Regions from separate parts of the Chryseobacterium sp. FW101-FHT12H09 genome, predicted to be linked through region 1. Evidence: riboswitches for the same ligand, from Rfam matches in the RefSeq annotation. Region 1 holds a riboswitch; each other region holds the start of a gene.
The links. Region 1 has a riboswitch for cobalamin ahead of AC3WRL_RS03615 (TonB-dependent receptor plug domain-containing protein). Riboswitches for the same ligand answer to the same signal wherever they lie in the genome.
Positions count from the first base shown of each region.

Region 2: it holds a riboswitch for cobalamin, as region 1 does, so the genes downstream of both, AC3WRL_RS15085 (acyl-CoA thioesterase) here and AC3WRL_RS03615 (TonB-dependent receptor plug domain-containing protein) in region 1, are expected to answer to the same signal.
Region 3: it holds a riboswitch for cobalamin, as region 1 does, so the genes downstream of both, metE (5-methyltetrahydropteroyltriglutamate--homocysteine S-methyltransferase) here and AC3WRL_RS03615 (TonB-dependent receptor plug domain-containing protein) in region 1, are expected to answer to the same signal.
Region 4: it holds a riboswitch for cobalamin, as region 1 does, so the genes downstream of both, AC3WRL_RS09415 (TonB-dependent receptor plug domain-containing protein) here and AC3WRL_RS03615 (TonB-dependent receptor plug domain-containing protein) in region 1, are expected to answer to the same signal.

Region 1 is NZ_JBYTCP010000001.1:799,638-802,789, reverse strand. It holds gene AC3WRL_RS03615 (TonB-dependent receptor plug domain-containing protein) at 1-1,616, opposite strand, end outside; cobalamin riboswitch at 1,650-1,827, opposite strand; gene AC3WRL_RS03610 (cytidine deaminase) at 1,956-2,438, opposite strand; gene namA (NADPH dehydrogenase NamA) at 2,541-3,152, shown strand, end outside.
Region 2 is NZ_JBYTCP010000003.1:945,969-949,120, forward strand. It holds gene AC3WRL_RS15075 (hypothetical protein) at 1-498, shown strand, start outside; gene AC3WRL_RS15080 (hypothetical protein) at 659-1,456, shown strand; cobalamin riboswitch at 1,512-1,689, shown strand; gene AC3WRL_RS15085 (acyl-CoA thioesterase) at 1,806-2,189, shown strand; gene AC3WRL_RS15090 (HD domain-containing protein) at 2,229-2,819, opposite strand; gene AC3WRL_RS15095 (XAC2610-related protein) at 2,821-3,152, opposite strand, start outside.
Region 3 is NZ_JBYTCP010000003.1:303,409-306,560, forward strand. It holds gene AC3WRL_RS12130 (Crp/Fnr family transcriptional regulator) at 1-363, shown strand, start outside; gene AC3WRL_RS12135 (Lrp/AsnC family transcriptional regulator) at 382-843, opposite strand; cobalamin riboswitch at 998-1,182, shown strand; gene metE (5-methyltetrahydropteroyltriglutamate--homocysteine S-methyltransferase) at 1,595-3,152, shown strand, end outside.
Region 4 is NZ_JBYTCP010000002.1:806,254-809,405, forward strand. It holds gene AC3WRL_RS09405 (hypothetical protein) at 1-447, shown strand, start outside; gene AC3WRL_RS09410 (hypothetical protein) at 487-1,011, shown strand; cobalamin riboswitch at 1,360-1,542, shown strand; gene AC3WRL_RS09415 (TonB-dependent receptor plug domain-containing protein) at 1,656-3,152, shown strand, end outside.

The DNA of each region.
Region 1 (3,152 bases):
TTTAAGAAATCGTACTGATAATCAAAATTTCCAAAAACTTTATGAAGTGGGACATATACCATCTGGTTCTTAGTTTCTTTGTTAATTGATTTGGCAAAGGTATATCCAACATTGAATCTGAAATGGTGTTCATTGAATTTTTTATCAAATGTAATCTGAGATTCTAAACCATAAGATTCCACCTTGTTGATATTTACAGGAGACCAATAACCGTATTCTGTAGGAAGCCAAACAATATTGTCTGAAATATTAAGATAATATGGGCTTAATGTAAGTTTAAACGCACCAAATTTAAAATCATGATCCATATCTATCTGGAATGATGTTTCTGGTTTTAAATCAAGGTTTCCCCCGGGATTCCAATACAGCTCATTGAAAGTGGGAAATCTGAAGTTTTTGGATATATTCAAACCTACGCTGTACCATTGTAGAGGATCCCATTTTCCGGATAATGAATAAAGCAGAGGTGCATTTATATTTTCAACAAAATCTTTTTTTACTCCAGCCTCAAAACGCAGATCTTTCGTTGGGAAATAGCGTAATAATCCAGCCACAGATCCCACATTTCTACTTACATTTCCAATTCCCTCTGTTTTTATACCTGGGATGACGGGCTGATATCCTTCTCCTTTATTCACCTGAAATTCAGTAATTACATTAAAATTCAGTTTTGGAACAATGAAATAGTTAAAATCATTTTTAAAAATGTAATTCTTTCCTGTAGATCCACTTGTTTTTGGAGCGTTATAATTGCCGAAATATTGAAAGTTTTCTTCTGTATAAGCTGCTTTTAGGCTATTCGAAAATTTACTTTTATTGATGTCCCAAGAAAGTAAGCTTCTGGTACTTTGTGTCTCATATCTTGTTCTGTTCCCATTTTCGACAAAAATGGGATAGTTTTGAGCGGAATCAAAAAACTGACTTTGCCACGAAAGGGTTTGATGATTGGCAATTTTGTATGATATACCAACATTAAATGTTGTATTGTAATATTTCCCGTTTCTGTTTAGGTAATTTTTCTCTTCAACTTCATAATCATTCTGACTGATCGAGTGATTTCCCGAAACTTTAAAACTGAACTTATCATTGCTATAGGCAGCTTGAGCAAAATTATTAAAGGTGTTAAAAGAACCTGCCTCAGAATATAAAGATGCTTTGAAGCCATCATTAAAGCCTAAATTGTTATTGAGATGAATGCTTCCTCCAATAGCACCACTTCCATAAATGACACTTCCACCACCTGCTTTTATTCCAATCTGATCATATCCGAATAAAGGGATATTATTAATGTCTCCTTGTCCAAGAAATATGGAGTTAATATTAATCCCATTCCATACAAAAGCAGTCTGTTGTGCAGTTGTTCCCCTAAATGAAGGCGAAGATACAGCACCACGGCCATTTTCTTTAATGTAAACGCTGGACTGGAAACGTAGAAGCTCTGAAAGATTGGTGGAGTTTTTTTCCACATCTTGTGGAGTAATCGTATTTACCTTATGAAAAAGCTTTACTTTATTCATTTGGTTGTCAAAAATATACACGGTGTCAATTGCTTTCTCCTGTCCCAGACAAAAAAAATAGGCAGATGACGATAAAAGTAGTACTAAAGTTTTTTTCATACTATTTTACTTTTCCTCCGAAAGCAATATATTTTTGATATTATCATTTTGGCAGGTCTCCTGACTTTCGCTTTTCTATACCTTCCCGTTTGCACAGTGGTTTGTTATAGAATATGATAGTTGCGATTTACAGTTGCGGGGACAGTTTGGGTTTTCCACCCAATTCCCTATTATTTTCAATAGCTTGAAAACCAAAATTTTTGCAAAGATAAGTTTTTAAAAAGAAACGCCAATTTTATCTATTAAAATGTGTTTTTTTAAATCAGAAATCACGAAATATTCTGTTATTAAATGATATTGATAAGCAAATTTAAACTTTCATGATTTTACTCTTAGTGATTATAAAAACGTAGCATCAAAATAGAAAGGTAGTAGATCTTTAATGGAATGAACTTTTACAATCTCATCATTCATGCTTGAGAAATAAAGATCAATATTTTCATTTTGCTTTGTTTCGTACTCCATTAAACTTTGTCTGCACGCTCCACATGGAGGGATAGGAGGATTCTTTTCAGAAAATTCTTTAGGTCCGCCCACGATAAAGATCTTTTTGATCTTTTGATCCGGAAAGTTAGCACCAACCCAGAATAAAGCTGTTCTCTCAGCACAAAGTCCTGAAGGAAAGGCTGCATTTTCCTGATTGTTTCCAGAGAAAATTTCACCGTTTTCCAGCAAAATGGAACAGCCAACAAAAAACTCAGAATAAGGGGCATAAGCATTTTCACGAGCTAGTTTCGCTCTTTCGAAAAGTTTTTTTTCTATATCGTTCAGTTCGCTACTATTTTTAAAGTATTCATAGCCGATCTGTATGTCTTTTTTCATATATTGGAGCCTAAAAAGGGGGGATAAAATTAGTTCTTTTTCAGCACGTAGGCAAGCCAATTTTATTCCGTCATTTAATATTAAAATCCAAAATAGATAAAGATGTTATATACTCCAATACAGTTTAGAAATGTTGAACTGAAAAACCGTTGGGTAATGTCTCCCATGTGTATGTATTCGTGTGAAAACGGATTAGCAAATGACTTTCATTTTGTCCACTATGGAAGTAGATCCCAAGGAGGAACAGGATTAGTAATGGTTGAAGCAACGGGTGTTGAACCTCGTGGAAGAATTACCAATAAATGTATGGGTATCTGGAATGACGAACAGGCGGCCAAGCTTCAGAAAATTGTAGAATTCATTCATTCAAATTCTGAAAGTAAGATTGGAATCCAGCTGGCGCATGCTGGAAGAAAAGGATCTACCTGGAATAATATTCAGATTCCCATGGAGGAAGGATGGGAAACTCTTGCTCCAAGTCCAATTCCTTATCATCCGACTGAAAGAATTCCACATGTTTTAACTGTTGAAGAAATTAAAGAACAGGTTCAAAATTTTAAGACTGCTGCAAGAAGAGCTGTTAAAGCTGGTTTTGACATCATAGAAATTCATGGGGCACATGGTTATTTGATCCATCAATTTTTATCTCCACTTTCTAATATCAGAACAGATGAATATGGGGGAAGTTTTGAGAACAGAATAAGATTTCTATTA
Region 2 (3,152 bases), on a different contig from region 1:
GTTACGAATGGTTGTGCCGGTTTATTGGGCTTAAAAGCATACAACTGGGCAGATTTAACTTATGTGAAAGTTTTCATGTTTTATCCCGAAACAGAACCCAGATTTTTTGGAAGTATTTTCTTTAGTAAACTAATCTCCAGTCCATTTTTAAGCTTTCTTTTTCCACGGGACTTTGTGAGTAAACATCAAGACTTATTATTGATGGATGATTCAAAAGGACAAGGCAGAAAAACCCTTTTTGAAAATGCTAAAATTTCCGAAAACAAAGGAATCAGCAGCGATGGCCCTATGTTTCCTGCAGGTAAGGGATTCAAATCTATATTCTTTATAGTTGCAAACAAAAAAGCGAAGGAACAGACCGAAAATATCATTGAAACCAATAATTTTCTGATAGAAGAAGCTGATAAAAAGAACATTTATAAAGATCCTGGGTTCGTGCTGGATAAAATTTTATTGAACGATTTTTATACTTTGGATTTTAATAGGATTAGAAGATAATGTCCTGCATATTGAACCGTCTTTTTAAATATTTCAAACAAAGTTCAACCTTTTTACAGGTCATCTAAAACCAATAACTAATATTAAGGATTTAGAGTTATATAATTATCTTCCGAAAAGTATTTAATTTATATATTTGATGCATCAAAAATTTTTCATAATGATTTCCGTAAATAAAGCAGTCTATTTATCAGCCATCAGTTTATTCTCATTAGCTTTTGTAAAAGGCCAGCAAAAAATTCCTTTTGGAGTGGTAAAGGCTGAAGAGGGTTACGCGAATGTTAGGGTTGCCAAGGATAATTATAGAAAAATTGTTGATAAGATCAGAATGCGTAAAGGGGACGTCTTTCTTTATGTAAAACCGGCTCCGGGAGAAACGGAATGGTTATGGATCAAATATCCCGAAAAGCAAGACACTGAAAAACCTTTTGTGAGATATGAGAATCTTGACAAAGAAGGTATGGTGAATAAAGAACGTGTAGCTTTTATTGATCAGCTTCCTCAATACACACCGTCCAAATCCAAAAACGGAAGATCCCTTATTTTCACTGACAATAACAATCCTAAAATACCTACTGCCCAAAGAAATAAGGTTATCATTGATGTCTATCCTTCCAATGCCAGTTATAGGAAACAGGAAAAAGATGCGGATGGAACAATCCTTACTATTGATAAAGTAAAACCTTGGGGTATCAGTAAAGAACTTCCTGAAGGGATGACAGAAATCAAGTCTATCCGTGTACAACAGGTTGGAAGAGGTTCCGTTTTTGTAAGAGAAGCTATTAAAAATATGTTCCAGCCGACTATGGATTTCAATAACATTAGTGTTGCTGCTATTGACAATGATAACATTTTTCTTTATATGATCAACGGTTCCGGGGAAAACAGATATACCACGCTCTGGACGATCAGACAGGGAAAGGTTGCTCACCAGATTATTTTTAAAAATCCTGAATAATTCATTATACTTCTCTGTATTATCCTTATTTTTGTCATTGAAAAAGTTTTAACGCTTATTCATCACAGGAATTGGTTCTGTTTAATCACAGATTAATAGGGAATCGTGTGAAAATCACGAACTGTCGCGCAACTGTAAGTAACTAAAGTCTTTATAATAAACCACTGTGCAAAAGCATGGGAAGGGATAAGGATGTTACAAGTCAGGAGACCTGCCACTTTCTATAAACAAGAAACTTTCGCGGCTTGAAGTTTATTGATCTGATGGATTGTTTCAGGAATTTCACCTTTCCTGTTATTATTCTGTTTGCTTCAATATATTTCATTTCGCTTTAATTTAATAATGAAATATGACTACAGAAGAAAGAATTCAAGCATCCGAAACCAGAATCTTTAAAGCGGTTTTCCCTAACACAACCAATCATTATGATACTCTTTTTGGAGGTACAGCGATGCAATTGATGGATGAAGTGGCATTTATTACTGCTACACGTTTTGCAAGAAAAAGAGTGGTAACTGTAAGCAGCGACAAAATTGACTTTAAGAAACCTATTCCTGCCGGAACTATTGTCGAGCTGATAGGAACGGTTTCTCATGTTGGAACAACAAGTATGAAAGTAAATGTAGAGATCTACACGGAACAAATGTATTCTTATGAAAGAGAAAGAGCTATTGTGGGAGACTTTACTTTTGTGGCTATCGATGAATTTAAAAAGCCTGTTCAAATACTATAATTAGATGAGAAACGCAAGTCAAATTGACTTGCGTTTTCTTTATTTTAAAACTTTTTCGGTCTCTAAACTTCTATTAAGCAGAAGCTGGAAAGCTTCACCCATTTCATCAGAAGCTCTGCTTATTGCATTTTCCAGCATATTTCTGATTTGACTCTCGGTTACTTTTGCTTCGGTCCAGCTTTTCCCCGAAGTATGTGAGTTAAGAATAAATGGCATAATACGGTCTATTGCACAGGCAAAAATAGCATCCGCAGTCTGCTCTTCTTCAAACTCCAACCATAGATTGAAAAACTCTGAACGTAAAGGTTCATCTAAAATTCCAAAAATATTCTGAGCTGATAATTTCTCTCTTTCAAATTTGCCAACCATTGCTTTCTCATCAAATAAGAATGTATCACCAGCTTCAATTTCTACCAGATCATGGATAGAAAGCATCCTTATAACTCTTAACAAATCGATATCTGTCCTGTTTTTAGCATATGGAAAAAGTACCTGTGCCAGTATTATTATCTGCCAAGAGTGTTCAGCAGTATTTTCCCGTCTTGAATCATCTGCATTATAATTTCTTCTCTGCACATTTTTTAAAGCATCTACTGCTAAAATAAAATCGATCTCTTTTTGTATTTTCATTTTAATCTTCTTTATAGTACTGTTTGATCGGATATTTTTTTGATTTTACGATCCACTTGTTATTGATCTTTTGTCGCTTTGTTACTTTTACGAATTCTTCACCACCCATTGCATCTTCTTCCAGCTCGTAAACTTTATCTAGTCCTTTTTTCGGAATTACCTGATACTCTGTTGTTAAATGCCAGCAACACCCGGATTTAGAAAATGTAATTAATCTCTTTCTTTTAGGATCTGTTTGAAACATTCCCAGATTTTCAAAAGCAAGAGTAGTTAATTCATCACTGATAACGAATTGTTTTTTTGTAGAATTGTAGACATATACATCATAGGATG
Region 3 (3,152 bases), on a different contig from region 1:
TTCCAGTTTTTATTTGAAGGTAACCTTATCTCATCATGGGAAAGTTTATTTTACAATTCACCAAGTATTTATAATATCGAAATGATAGAGCCTTCTGTTGTTTACAGTACTTCTATTGAAGAGTTCAGGCAAAAGATGGAGCTTAATCCGCATATTAAAGAATTCTATTACAGTTATTTGCAAGAGCGTCTGCTTAAATATCAGAAACTTTTTATTTCGCGGATAAAGGACAGTGCCGAAGAAAGATATGCCGAATTACTTAAACAAGCACCGGAAATTTTCCGCCGCGTTCCGCAATATTATATTGCATCCTATCTGGGGATAACGTCTGTTTCGTTGAGTAGGATAAGAGCAAAAAAGTAATATTGAAGCTCTGATTGTTTATATTGTAACTCCATGATTGTTCTTTACCTCAGCCATCACAAAAGTACTGTGGGTACTTCCTATGGAATCTACAGATCCTAATTTGTTGAATACAAAATCCTGGTAATGTTTCATATCCCTTACCTGAACTTTAAGCAGGAAATCGAAATCTCCTGAAATATTGTAGCATTCTGCTACTTCTTCAATTTGTACAATTTCTTTCACAAATTCATTTCCTACCGACCGATCGTGGATCTTTAATTTCACCTGACAGAAAACGGTAAAACCACGATTCAGTTTTTCAGCTTCCAAAACCGCAGCGTAATGTTTGATATAGCCTTCCTGTTCCAGTCTTTTTACCCGTTCAAAAACTGGTGATGGAGAAAGGTTTATTTCTTTGGCCAATTCTTTAACCGTCAGTTTAGCATTCTTTTGCAGGATTCTTAATAGTTGAAGATCCTTATCGTCGAGTCTTTCCACAGGATAATATTCTTTTTTCGATTGATTTTTTCAAATTTACAGAATAAATAACTTTAAAATTAAATTAAAACAAAATTTTATTCCTAATATTTAAAACAATACCAATAAAATCACTTTATTCAATACCTTTACACCCTATTTTGTTCTTTAACATACTTCATCAAACGGAAAAGGTTTTACTTAACGTAAATTAATAGGGAATCGTGTGAAAATCACGAACTGTCGCGCAACTGTAAGTAACACACCAAAGGTTTTTGTCCTTGCAGATCCACTGCCAGAAGCGGGAAGGATGACAAAACTGTTACAAGTCAGGAGACCTGCCTTTTCCGAATTGACAATGCTTTCGCGGTTTGAAGCTTTTGGTCATACAGATGATACTTTTGAACGTATTGAGTTGTTTAAATTTGGAATTTATTTGAGTTTAAACGCAAAGATTTATTATAAAGATTCCTTAGTTTTAAGGAGCAAAGAGATGCGACGCTGTCGCTGATGAAGCTTATGGATAAAACGCATGCTTCTTCAAAATCAATGAAATTGATTTCTCCTTTGCCTTCTTAAATATGGAGAATTATAGATGAACTTTGCGTTAAAAATAAAAGTCTAAAAAGTTACTCCCCAACCTCTATCCCAAATGGGAAAACTACGTCCATATTGTATCTTCTCTATTGCTGAAAACTCTTTCCCGATCGTATTACGAAGCATTCTAAAAGAACTTTTAAAAACTAAAATTTAATTAAAAGTTTAAAAGAAAATGCAAACACACATCCTAGGTTACCCGCGAATTGGTAGCAACAGAGAACTCAAAAAAGCCTGCGAGCAATATTGGTCGGGCAAAACAACATTACAGGAACTTTTAGAGGTTGGAAAAACCATCAGAAAACAAAACTGGAAATTACAACAGGATGCCGGAATCGATCTTATTCCATCGAATGATTTTTCATTCTACGATCAGGTATTGGATATGACCCTGTCAGTTGGTGCTATTCCTGCCCGTTATCAGGACATTACTTCAAATGAGATTGATCTGTATTTTGCGATGGCAAGAGGTCATCAGAAAGAAGGTTTAGATATTACGGCGATGGAAATGACAAAATGGTTTGACACCAATTACCATTATATCGTTCCTGAATTTCAGAAAGATCAACAATTCAGATTATTCTCCAATAAGATCGTCAATGAATTTATTGAAGCTAAAGAAGCAGGGATCAGTGCAAAACCTGTTATCATTGGATTGGTTACGTATTTACTATTAGGAAAGGAAAAAGAAGATGGCTTTGACAAACTAGATCTGGTTCAGAACTTGCTTCCTGTTTATACTGAAATTTTAAAAGAGTTAGAAAATAATGGTGCTGAATGGATCCAGTTTGATGAACCGTTTCTAGCTTTAGATCTTGATCAAAAAGCAAAAGAAGTTTACCAATCTGTTTATACTCAGATCACAGAACAATTCCCGAATCTTAAATTCATCGTTACCACCTATTTTGATGGATTAAAAGATAATCTTTCACTAGCGACTACTCTACCAATTGATGCTTTACACATCGACCTGGTACGCGCTCCGGAACAGTTGGATGAAGTTCTTACTGCCATTCCTGAAACGTTGATTCTGTCATTGGGAGTTGTTGACGGAAGAAATATCTGGAAAAATGATTTCAACCAGTCTCTGGCTTTTATCAAGAAAGCCATAACCGCATTAGGTTCTGAAAGAGTTTTCATTGCTCCTTCATGCTCACTACTCCATTCTCCTTTCGATCTTGACCTGGAGAAAAACGAAAAGATATTATCTCCTGAAATCAAGCAATGGATGGCTTTTGCCAAACAGAAGGTTTCTGAAATTGTTACTTTGAAAAAATTAGCCTCAGAAAATCCAGATTATAGCACACTACAGGAGTTGGCTGAAAATAAACAAGCCATTGAAAACCGTAAAGTTTCAACCTTAATTCATAATCAAGATGTTAAAAACCGCGTTGCGGTAACAACAGAGAATGATGCACAGAGAAACAGTCCGTTTAATGTAAGAAAAGAAGCGCAACAAAATGCATTAGAGCTTCCTTTATTCCCAACGACAACGATCGGATCTTTCCCACAAACAAAAGAAGTAAGAAGCTGGAGAGCCCAATTCAAAAAAGGAGATCTGACGGCTCAGAAGTATGATCAATTGCTTAAAGAAGAAACCCAAAGAACCATCAACTGGCAGGAAGAAATAGGAATTGATGTGTTGGTTCATGGAGAATTTGAGCGTAACGATATGGTGGAATATTTTGGTGAACAACTGGCAGGATTTGCGTTTACTCAAAATGGATGGGTTC
Region 4 (3,152 bases), on a different contig from region 1:
CCTAATCCCCATAACCTGGTCCTGATATGGCGGGACAGTACGGGAGCTGAAGTAGCCGACCCTACCAGCGTAAGCAAGGCAGGAGTGTATACGGTTAGTTATAGAGATACGGTAAATAGATGTGATTCACCTCCAAGCACATTCACTATTACAGGAGTATGCGTGGTAACTACCTGTACGAAGCCAGCCTCTACGGCGACTCCTACCGCTTTTACAAAGATGGGTATGTCAGGGTACAGTTCTTTGCAAAAGGATTGGCCGGCTAAGATTCCTAATGGTTTTATCGCACTGGAGTCAGGCTTCAACGGGCTGGTAATTACAAGAACAGTTCCCGGTAAGATCACCGATCCTGTAGCAGGAATGCTGATCTATGATACCTCTAAAAACTGTTTCAGTTTATACAACGGAACCTCATGGAAATGTATTGAAAAATCGTGTAATGACTAATCGGTCTGCGGAAAGATCAATCAACAAAAAAGCAGAATAATGAAAAATATATACAGCATAAGCAATATAAAGAAAACCTTATCTATAGTGGCATTGTGTATAGCAGGTATTGCCGGAGCTCAGATGGGTGTAGAAACGGAAACGATAAGAGGGAGCGGAATCCTGGATTTTCCTACGGGAAAAAACAAAGGGATCATCCTTCCGGTATTAACAGAGGCAAACTCCACTCCTTCTGCAGGAACGATACGAATGTATAACAAGATGATACAGGGTGTTACCAGTTCGGGAGTGGTAAACTTCAGTGATCCCGGCGATACTGCTGTGGTTACTTTTAACACATCCACCCCGCAGGCAGCCTCTGTAAACAGTATGATCATAGGCGCCGCGACTTCTGCTGCTACAGGAGGAGCGTTGGTTCTGGAATCCGATACTAAAGCATTGATCCTTCCCCATGTCTCTAATGTAGAGACAATGCCAAGTCCATATCCGGGAACGATATGCTATGACGTAAGAAGTAAGACTTTTGCCATGTTTGATGGCAAAGTATGGAATTTTTGGAAATAATTTTTGTTCATTTTTGTGAGTGATTAGGAATAGTACAATATTCATAATCATGTATTTTTTTTAGCGAATCCTCTAGAGCGTTATGCTTTAGAGGATTTTTTTTAAGCTTCTGTGTTCTCTCCGGAATGTCATTCCGACAAAGGAGCAATCTCTATAATCACAATCTAATGAATGAATAAAGTAAATCTTAATCGGGATTCTTCACCCCACTTCCGAACTCCGTTCGCCGACTTACAGTCTGTGTTCAGAATGACACACAACATTCCGTTGCAATAGTAACGGAATGTTAGCTTATATGTGGTTGATTGTCATTTTGTTAGATTGCGTATTGTTTCTAAGCAGAATTTTCTATCTTTGCCGGATTCTGGTGAGCCATAAAAAGCTCTTAAAAGGGAATCCGGTGTAAATCCGGAACAGACCCGCTGCTGTAAGCTCTACAAAAGTTTTTGAAGCATATATCCACTGTTTTTTAATGGGAAGGATTTCAAAAATAGAGTAAGTCAGAAGACCTGCCGGAAAGATTAAAGTTTGATGCTTTCGTGGAATAAAGCTTAGGACAACAATGATTCTGTGCAGTTATAGCTGTACAATATCATTGCTGCTTTCTTATATCCATTAGCATTAAAATTATTCTCAATGAGCTAATGGAACCAAAATTTACTTTTTATAAAACGAATAAAACGATTATCACAATTCTTGTGCTATTCGCTCAGCTTTTCTTTTCTCAGTCGAGGGATACTATTAAAGAACAGGTCATTGTTCCTGTACATATTCAGAAAAAGACCTTTAAAGAGATCCTTCCGGCACAGGTAATATCGGGAGAACAATTAGAGAGACTTAACAGCCATTCCGTAGCAGATGCTCTCCGGTATTTTGCGGGGATTCAAATTAAGGACTATGGCGGGATCGGAGGTCTGAAAACCATCAATATCCGTAGCATGGGAAGCCAGCATGTTGGTGTTTTCTATGATGGTATCCAGTTGGGAAATGCTCAAAATGGGATTGTGGATTTAGGGCGATTTTCTCTTGATGATCTTGAAGAAATCTCTCTTTATAACGGGCAGAAAAGTGAAATTTTTCAGCCTGCAAAAGATTTTGGTTCTTCGGGTTCCATTTATCTGCAGCCAAAAATCCCAACTTTTAAAGGAAATAAAAAAACCAATCTTGTCGTAAGATTTAAAAACAGTTCCATTGATTTATTTAATCCTTCATTTCGGTTAGAACAAAAAATATCTGAGAAAATATCGGCAAGCTTCAGCTCTGAATTTATACAAAGTGACGGAGTTTATAAATTTAGATATAGAAAGAAATATCCTGATGGAGAAATTGCCAATGATACAATTGCCAAAAGATTTGATTCTGATATTAAATCAAAAAGGTTTGAAACAAGTCTTCATGGGGATTTAAAAGATGGAAACTGGAGTGTGAGAGGATATGGTTATCTGTCTGATCGTGGAATTCCGGCAGCGATTGTTAATAATCGTTTTGGTGCACGGGGACAAAGATTACGGGATGAAAGCTACTTTGTTCAAGCCAGTTTAAGGAAAAAACTATTTCCAAAATTTGAAACACAGCTTAGAGCAAAATTTGCTTACGATTATACTTTTTATGCAGATACAGTTTCTACAGAAGCGGCTTTTCCTGTTCGCAACAGTTATATCCAGCGTGAAGTATATGTTTCTTCATCCAATATGTATTCTATAACATCCAACTGGGATATAAGTGCGAGTGTAGATTTTCAGTATAATAATCTGGATGCCAATTTGTTTAATTTTTCCTACCCTACCCGTTATACTACATTAATGGCTTTTGCGACGACTTACCAGTGGCGGCGGTTCAAATTTTTAGGAAGTGTTCTGGGTACTTTTGTAAGTGAAGAAGTTGAGAAAAATTCTAAATCTCCGGATAAAACAGAATGGACACCAGCGGCATTTCTGTCCTATCAGCCTTTTAATTCTAAGGAGATAACCATAAGAGCTTTTTACAAGAGAATTTTCAGGATGCCTACTTTCAATGATCTGTATTATACGGTAATTGGAAATGCTTTTCTAAAACCTGAATTTACAAATCAGTATAACGTAGGTTTTACCTATGGGAAATCCTATCATCATCAGATTTTAAAGGGTGTTTATGCTACAGTA